Regions from separate parts of the Arthrobacter sp. zg-Y877 genome, predicted to be linked through region 2. Evidence: riboswitches for the same ligand, from Rfam matches in the RefSeq annotation. Region 2 holds a riboswitch; the other holds the start of a gene.
What was found. Region 2 has a riboswitch for cyclic di-AMP ahead of QNO03_RS01695 (LysM peptidoglycan-binding domain-containing protein). Riboswitches for the same ligand answer to the same signal wherever they lie in the genome.
Positions count from the first base shown of each region.

Region 1: it holds a riboswitch for cyclic di-AMP, as region 2 does, so the genes downstream of both, QNO03_RS10170 (M23 family metallopeptidase) here and QNO03_RS01695 (LysM peptidoglycan-binding domain-containing protein) in region 2, are expected to answer to the same signal.

Region 1 covers NZ_JAUCPU010000003.1:593,943-598,151, reverse strand. Annotated here, with positions in the region: gene serC (phosphoserine transaminase) at 1-664, opposite strand, end outside; gene QNO03_RS10175 (iron-dependent transcriptional repressor DtxR) at 885-1,583, shown strand; cyclic di-AMP (ydaO/yuaA leader) riboswitch at 1,684-1,867, shown strand; gene QNO03_RS10170 (M23 family metallopeptidase) at 1,979-2,635, shown strand; cyclic di-AMP (ydaO/yuaA leader) riboswitch at 2,784-2,942, shown strand; gene QNO03_RS10165 (NlpC/P60 family protein) at 2,946-3,749, shown strand; gene QNO03_RS10160 (NlpC/P60 family protein) at 3,776-4,209, shown strand, end outside.
Region 2 covers NZ_JAUCPU010000001.1:357,815-362,023, forward strand. Annotated here, with positions in the region: gene QNO03_RS01685 (ATP-binding protein) at 1-847, shown strand, start outside; gene QNO03_RS01690 (response regulator) at 844-1,518, shown strand; gene QNO03_RS01695 (LysM peptidoglycan-binding domain-containing protein) at 1,644-2,492, opposite strand; cyclic di-AMP (ydaO/yuaA leader) riboswitch at 2,497-2,644, opposite strand; gene QNO03_RS01700 (MFS transporter) at 2,966-4,186, shown strand.

The DNA.
Region 1 (4,209 bases), on a different contig from region 2:
GGGCAGCCCGTTCGAGGGCGGCCGGCGAGAACATCCCGAGCCACAGGCCGCCGTCGGAGGCAAAGTTCTTCTGCGGCGCAAAGTAATAGACATCCGACTGGCTGAGGTCCACGTCCAGGCCGCCGGCCGCGGAGGTGGCATCGATCAGGACCAGGGATCCGGCGTCGGCCCCTTCCACCCGCCGCACCGGAGCGGCCACGCCGGTGGAGGTCTCGTTCTGCGGCCAGGCATAAACGTCGACACCGGCTTCGGCAGAGGGCTCGGGACGCGTGCCCGGAGCGGAGGTGATGATGGTCGATGCGGAGAGGAACGGAGCCTTGTTGGTAGCGGCGGCAAACTTCGAGCCGAACTCACCGAAGGACAGGTGCTGGGCTTTCTCCTCAACCAGGCCGAAGGATGCAATGTCCCAGAAAGCGGTGGACCCGCCGACACCCAGGACAACTTCATAACCCTCCGGAGCGGAAAAGAGGGTGGACAGGCCTTCGCGGATGCTGCCAACCAGGTTCCGCACCGGCGCCTGCCGGTGGGAGGTGCCCAGGAGGCCGGTCCCGGCACGGGTGAGGGCCTCCAGCTGTTCCGGACGGACCTTTGAAGGGCCGGCACCGAATCGGCCGTCCTTCGGGAGGAGCCCGGCGGGAATTTTCAGTGCGGCGGTATCGCCCATGAGGTGACGCTCCAAGCGTGTTTCGAAGGTGGCGGATATGCACTTTCCATTCTGCCGTATGCCCTCGTACGGAGACGATATATGACCCGCACCACGGCGCGATGTGCCGGGCACCGCGGAATTATCGGGCGGTCCGGCCGATAGGCTAACGTGTTGCCGTACACCCCCGGGGCAGCTGTCTGCTGGCCTTCTTTTCTTCCGTACATAGGAGCGGCCCGTCATGACGGATCTCATTGACACCACTGAGATGTATCTCAGGACCATCCTGGAGCTGGAAGAAGAGAACATCGTCGCCCTCCGGGCCCGTATCGCTGAACGGCTCCGCCACTCCGGGCCCACGGTGTCCCAGACCATCGGCCGCATGGAACGTGACGGACTTGTTGTGGTTGCCGGGACGCGCCGGCTGGAGCTGACCGAGTTTGGCCGCCGCCGCGCCACCGAGGTGATGCGCAAGCACCGCCTCGCCGAAAGGCTCCTCTCCGACGTGATCGGCCTCGACTGGGCCTATGTGCATGACGAAGCCTGCCGATGGGAACACGTGATGAGTGAGCGGGTGGAACGCCGGCTGTATGAACTGCTGGGCCACCCCACGGAATCGCCGTACGGCAATCCGATTCCCGGACTTGAAGGAATCGGCGGGGTTGCAGCGGAAGTCTTCCACGCCGGCGTCGTTAACCTTGTGGCCACCGTCGCCGCCGTCGAGCCCGGAACGAAACTCCGGCTGGTCCGGCTTGCCGAGCCCATTCAGGTGGAACCGGAACTCTTGTCCCAGTTGGACGAGGCGGGATTGCGCCCGGGAGCGCAAATGACCGCCGAGGTAGTCGGTGGATACATTTCCGTGCGGGTTCCGGGTATCGAGGGAGCCCTTGAATTGCCGGCCGAAGTAGCTGCGCATGTATTTGTTTCACAGCTTGGGTAACGGAATGGTCACTTTTCCGGCATTTATCCTATAGTGTGTTCCTGACGCTGAACCACCATCGTTATCCGGTCCGTCCGCCGAGCCCTGCCAGCGGACCGGAGCACTACATTCGTCCAGGCAGGGGCGGAGGACCCATTCTCCGGCAGCCAGGCTGCCTTGGGGTGAAGCCTTCCGGGAGACGGCGGTATTACTGCATAGCCGCGTAATACCCGCCTATTCCGGAGGCCGAGTTTTCTCTACTCGAATCCGACAGCTAACTTCGCAGGCGATCAATGAGAGGGAAACACTTGTCGAAGCATGCTGCTTCGGGGAGGCGCCGTGCGCCTGCCCCTGCCGCCCCACTGCGACCCCGAAACGCCTCAGCACCTGGCCGCCGGCGCGCAGAAACCAAATCCGTGTCTGTTGGCGGTGCCGCCCAGAAGATTGCCATTACCGCAGCCACCTCGGGCCTGATCCTTACCGCTGCGCTGCCGACCACTGCGGCAGCGGACAATCCGGCTGAACGCCAGGCCACGGGCGCCGATGCGCCCGTCTCTGCCGACCCCAACGCCGATATCGGCTTCGCCAGGGCCGGGCTGAGCAGCGAATTCGACCCCGATGCCAAGCTGGCGTCCGTCACGGTTGCAGCCGGTTCCCACGCGGTTCCAGCCGCAGCCAAGGGCACGCTGTCCACGCCCCTGAACACTGGACTGATTCAAACCTCCGGGTTCGGCCACCGGACCAGTCCCATCACCGGGGCTGCCGGCGAGATGCACAACGGGCAGGACTTCGCCGCAGTCTGCGGCACAGCTGTCAGTGCTGCGGCATCCGGCACCGTGGTCTTCGCCGGCTGGCACGCCTACGGCGGGGGATACCGCGTGGTGGTTGACCACGGCAACGGAGTCGAAACCACGTACAACCACCTTTCCACCATTGCCGTCTCTGTGGGTGCCGCTATTGAACGCGGACACCTGGTGGGAGCCAGCGGCACCACGGGCTCGTCAACCGGTTGCCACCTGCATTTCGAGGTAATGGTTAACGGCGAAGTAGTGGACCCGCTCAATTGGTTGTAACTGCCTAGAATCAAAGCGTTGTAACCGCTTGAATATCGTTTCGTGATCGGAACGTGACATAGCTCAATTGTTGCTGTACGCTCAACCTCGTGCCCGATTCGCAAAGGTGGGGCACCTTCGAACAGATCGCCTAGCTCTGCCACTGTTTGAAGTCCGTTCGCAGAATCGCATGGCAGAGGCGGGGGAACCAATTTCGGGTTTCGAAAGAAACCCTTGGGGTTAAGTTGCAAAAGGCCATAGGCCGGGCAACCGGGTGACTCCCATCCGAATCCGACAGCTCACCTCGTAGGCAATTGGGAGAGGCAAACTTGTGTCATCAAACGTTCACGGCCGCCGTCGCGCTGCCACCGTACAGACCAACCCGATCGCTGCACTTTCCAAGGCAGTCACCAGCAACGCCGGAACCGTAGGCCGCCAGGCCGCCGTCGTCGTTGCAGCATCCGGCCTCGTGCTGGCTGCAGGACTTCCTGCACAGGCTGCATCCGTTAGCACGGACCGCCAGGCCCTTGAAGCCACCCCCCTGAACGTCGTCACCGGCAGCGTTACCGCTCCCGCAGACGCACCGTTCGAGCTCTACACCCTCGAGTCCGCAGACATCGCCAAGATCTCCACGATCTCCGGCGCCGACTACCGGGCACAGGTTGCAGCCGAAGAGGCCGCGGCCGAAGCCGCCGCGCAGCTGGCCGCCACGCAGGCCGCAGCAGCTACGACCGCTGCAGCCGCCCGCGTTGCTCCCGCAGCCGCCGCTTCGAACATCACCACCGCTTCCAACAGTGGCGCAGCAGTTGCCCAGGCTCCGGTTTCCGGCAACGTCGCAGCCGGCCTCGTGGCTTCCGCCTACGGCCAGATCGGCGTTGCGCAGGACTGCACCGCCATGGTTGAGAAGGCACTGCGCTCCGTCGGCAAGGCTGTCGGCGACCTGGGCCCTCTGCAGTTCCTGCAGTTCGGTCCCACCGTTTCCAGCCCGGCACCCGGTGACCTTGTAGTCTCCGGCAGCCACGTTGCGATCTACGTCGGCAATGGCCAGGTCATCAGCGGTGGCCTGAACGGTATGAACACCGGCCTGCACAGCCTGTCAGACCTGGGCGGCGTCAGCTTCGTCCGCGTCAGCTAATCCACAAATTCGAGACGCGGAGAATCATGACCACGACAGTTGAGCGCGCCCGCCACCGGGCGCCGGTGGAGCGCACCACCACACTGAACGCCCTTGCCGGCGCCGTCAGCTCCAACGCCGGAACGGTAGGCCGCCAGGCCGCCGTCATTGCGGCAGCCTCCGGGCTGGTGCTGACGACCGGTGTTGCAGCCAACGCCTCCGGGGCCGACGTAGTACGTGATGTCCAGACGAGCACGCTGGACCTTTCCGCGGCCAAGACCCTCCAGGTTCCCGCGGACGTGGCTATCTCGTTCGAACGGGACGGGATCAACGGCGTGATCGTTGCGCCGGAACCCGAAGCGCCGGTCGAAGCAGCGGTTGCCGTACAGGCACCCGCCGCCGAAGCCACCGCCCAGCAGCAGGTCCGCGGCAACGCGGCAGTTGCCGGGAACTCCACCAGTCTCACCACGGCATCCGCACG
Region 2 (4,209 bases):
ACTGTGGGGGCGGGAACTGGCCGCCTCCGACCGGCGCCTGCTGGCCGTCATCACCGCCCAGCTGGAGGCAGCCCTGGAGCACCGGGACCTGACCGAAACCGCCAGGGGACTCGGTTCCCTGGCCGAGGCGGACAAGGTCCGCACGGCCCTGCTGGCCGCCGTCGGGCATGACCTCCGCCGGCCGCTGACCGCCGCAACCGCCGCCGTCACCGGGCTGCGGGCAACGGACGTCACATGGTCCGAAAAGGACCGCAGCGAACTGCTGGCCACGGCCGAGGAATCGCTGGCTTCCCTTTCCGGACTGGTCACCAGCCTGCTGGATGTCAGCAGGCTCCAGGCCGGTGTCGTGGGGGTGAGCCTCGAGCCGCTGAACGTTGCCGATGCTGTCCTGCCCGCGTTGGAGGAACTGGAACTTGGACCGGCGGAAGTGGAACTGGAAATTCCCACGTCGCCCCGGGTGGTCCTGGCCGATCCGGTGCTGCTGCAGCGGGTCCTGGTCAACCTCCTGGCCAACGCGGTGCGCTTCAGCCCGCCCGGAACGAAATCCGTATTGAGCGTCAGCGAGTTTGCCGGAAGGGTGGAGATCCGCGTCATAGACTCGGGGCCCGGCGTTCCGGAGCAGCGGCGGGGAGAGATTTTCGTCCCCTTCCAGCGGCTGGGGGATACCGACAACTCAACCGGGCTGGGCCTGGGCCTGGCCTTGGCCAAGGGATTCACGGAAGGAATGGGCGGAACACTGGATACCGAAGACACACCCGGCGGCGGACTGACCATGGTCCTCTCGCTGCCGGCCGCCAACCGCCGTGTCCCTGCGGGCGGACAGCGGTCCCCGGCGGTGGCCGGATGAAGATCCTGATCGCCGACGACGACGTGCAGATCCTGCGTGCGCTGCGGATCACCCTGAGCGCCTACGGGTATGAGGTGGTGACGGCGGAGAGCGGCAGCGCCGCCATCCGCAAGGCCGTGGACACCCATCCGGACCTGCTGGTCCTGGACCTGGGTATGCCCGGGCTTAGCGGGATGGATGTCATTGAGGCCGTCCGCGGCTGGAGTGCGGTTCCCATCCTGGTGGTGTCGGGCCGGATCGATCCGGCGGACAAGGTGCGGGCGCTCGACCTCGGAGCGGACGACTACGTCACCAAGCCCTTCTCGACGGAGGAACTGCTGGCCCGGATCAGGGCGCTGTCCCGCCGCTCACCGGCGGCAGCGGGACCCAGCGAAATCACCTTCGGCCCGGTGCGCGTGGACCTTGCCGGGCACCGCATTGCACGGGTCGACGACGGCTCGGATATCCGCTTGACCCCCACCGAATGGCGGTTCCTGTCCGAGCTGCTGGCCCATCCGGGGATGCTGGTGACCCAGCAGACGCTGCTGACCAAGGTGTGGGGGCCCGGCACGACCGACTCCGGGTATCTGCGCCTCTACATCGGGCAGCTGCGGCGCAAACTCGAGAAAGACCCGGCTGCCCCGGTGCACCTGCTCACCGAGCACGGCATGGGGTACCGGTTTGTGCCGTGATGAGCCGTGATGAGCCGTGATGTGCCTGGTGCCAGAACCGCAGGCCGGTCCGGCTTAAAGCAGTGAGCGCCCGGCCCCGGTAGGGGTCGGACGCTCACTGTGGCATGCGTTGGGGCTAGGAAGCCTTACGCAACACGGTAGAACACGGGGCCGGAGCCGACGTTCGCGGACTGAACGACGGTCTCGCTGCCGTTCCAGCCGCTGTGGATGGCCTGGCCGTTGCCGATGTAGATGGCAATGTGGGCCAGGCCCATGCCGCCGTCGGCGTAGTAAGCGATGTCACCGGGCTCCGGGGTGGAGACCTGGGTGCCGTATGCTGCCAGCTGTGCCGGACCGAGGTCACCCACGGAGTGGCCGGCTGCGCGCAGGGCAACCTCAACCAGGACGGTGCAGTCCTGGGCTGCGCCCAGCTGCGACTGCGCCGAGGCGAGCATGATGGCGTTGGTGCCACTGGCTGCCGGGGTAATCGAAGCGGACTGCGTGCTGATCACGCCGGTGTTGGCAGCCGATGCTGCAGCCGGAGCGGCTGCGGCCGGTGCGTAGGCTGCAGCGGGGGCAGCAGCGGCGGCCGGAGCGGCTTCGCCGGCCAGGGTTACAACGTCGCCCGGGTAGATAACGGACGCCAGGGAGAGGCCGTTCAGGGAAAGAACGGTATCCAGGCCTACGCCGTAAGCGGCGGAGATCTGGCCCAGCGTGTCACCGGAGACCACGGTGTGGGTGGCGGCAGCGGCGGCCGGAGCTGCTGCAACCGGAGCTGCTGCAACCGGTGCGGCCTGCACCGGGGTGTAGGTGTCGTTGGCGACAACGCCGGCGGAAGCCGGTGCGGCCATGCCCAGCATGATGCCGGAGCCGGCGACAACTACAGCAGCGGTGCTGCCGAAGGTGCGGCCGCGGCCTGCAACGGCCTGTGCGATGGTGGTCCGTGCGCTGGTGTTCTCGGCGCGGTGACGGCCCTGAGTCTTGTTGAAAGTCATTTGAATAACCTCTCCCGATACCTGCGAGGTGAGCTGTCGGATTCGGATGGGAGTCACCCGGCCGCCGGATCATCCGGTCGGCTTAACCCCAAGGGTTCACAAGGAACCCGTAAATGGTTCCCCCGCCCCTGCCGTGGTGGTGCGTTCTGTGGACCCCGGACCAGCGGCAGAGCTAGGTAACAAGCCCGGGGGAGCCGCATCAGAAAGCGGCATGGGAATAACCGTACAAGATAGTTACGGTTGGATAACCATTGTGTGATCAGCTTCTCGCGGGGGTGTGTGCGGGGCCGCGGTGTGCTAGCAGTTTTTCGCCACGCAGGCCACTCCGGGCACTGTTTCACCGTGGGTCACGGGGCTTTCCGGACCGGCCTCGTCTGGGCCGGATCCGATTTTCCGTGGGGGGCGGAAGCGCGTAAGGTTGTTAGGCAGCCTTCCAATCTTGGAGGCGGGGTTCCGAGCAACAGGAGTACGCAGTGGCTGGCAGCGGTCAGAAGTTATGGTCCAAGGGATTTGTCCTGGCGATCATCACCAACCTCTTTATTTCGATGGTCTTTTATCTGCTGATGACCACCATGGCGCTCTACACAGTGAAGGAATTCTCCGCCTCTGACGGAGCCGCCGGATTCGCGTCCGGATCCTTCGTCCTCGGCGCCCTGGTGGCGCGTGTGTTTGCCGGCAAGTTCCTGGACTTCGTCGGCCGCCGCCGCCTGCTGGTGGCCAGCCTCGCGGTGTTCGTCGTGGCGTCGCTGCTGTACGTCCCGGCCTCGAACCTGGCCCTGCTGCTGACGGTCCGGATCCTGCACGGTGCCGCGTTCGGTGCGGCCAGCACGAGCCTGTCCGCCTCCGTCATGGGATTAATACCAGTGAACCGGCGCGGGGAAGGCACCGGTTATTTCGGGATCTCGACCACCTTGGCAACCGCCGTGGGTCCGTTCCTGGCCGTGATGCTGGTGGACTCCGTGAGTTACCGCGCCCTGTTCCTGTTCGCCGCCGGCTGCGCCGCCGTCGCACTGGTCCTGTCCCTGGTGCTCCGCCTGCCCGAGCGCACGCCCACACCCGAGGAGCAAAACACCAAGTGGCGGATGCACCTGACGGACATCATTGACCCGGCCGCGCTGGCCATTGCCTCGGTCATGTTCATTGCCGGTGCCGCCTACGCTGGCATCCTTTCCTTCCTCAACTCCTATGCGCAGAGCGAGGGTCTGGTGCTGGGTGCCAGCCTGTTCTTCGTGGTTTACGCCGTCGTTGTGCTGGTCTCCCGTCTGTTTGTGGGACGCCTCCAGGACCGGCACGGCGACAACGCCGTGGTGTACCCGACCCTCGTGTCCTTCGCCGCCGGTATGGCTCTGCTCGCCTATGCACCCAACGACACGGTGCTGGCACTGGCCGGCGTGTTTGTGGGCTTCGGCTTCGGCGCCCTGATGCCGTGTGCCCAGGCCATCGCCGTCACGATGGCAGCGCCGACCCGGATCGGTCTGGCCACGTCCACCTTCTTCATCCTGATGGACGCCGGTGTCGGGCTCGGCCCGCTCCTGCTGGGGTTGCTCCTGCCGCTGACCGGATTCCACGGCATGTACTGGGTGCTGGCCGCCGTCCTACTGGCTTCCACCGGGCTCTATCACCTGGTGCACGGCCGGAAAAACTACCGGCCCGGTGCAGCGGTGGAACCGGCCGCAGGCGTTCCCGCGGCCTGACACGGTAGCCTCTTTCCCACACG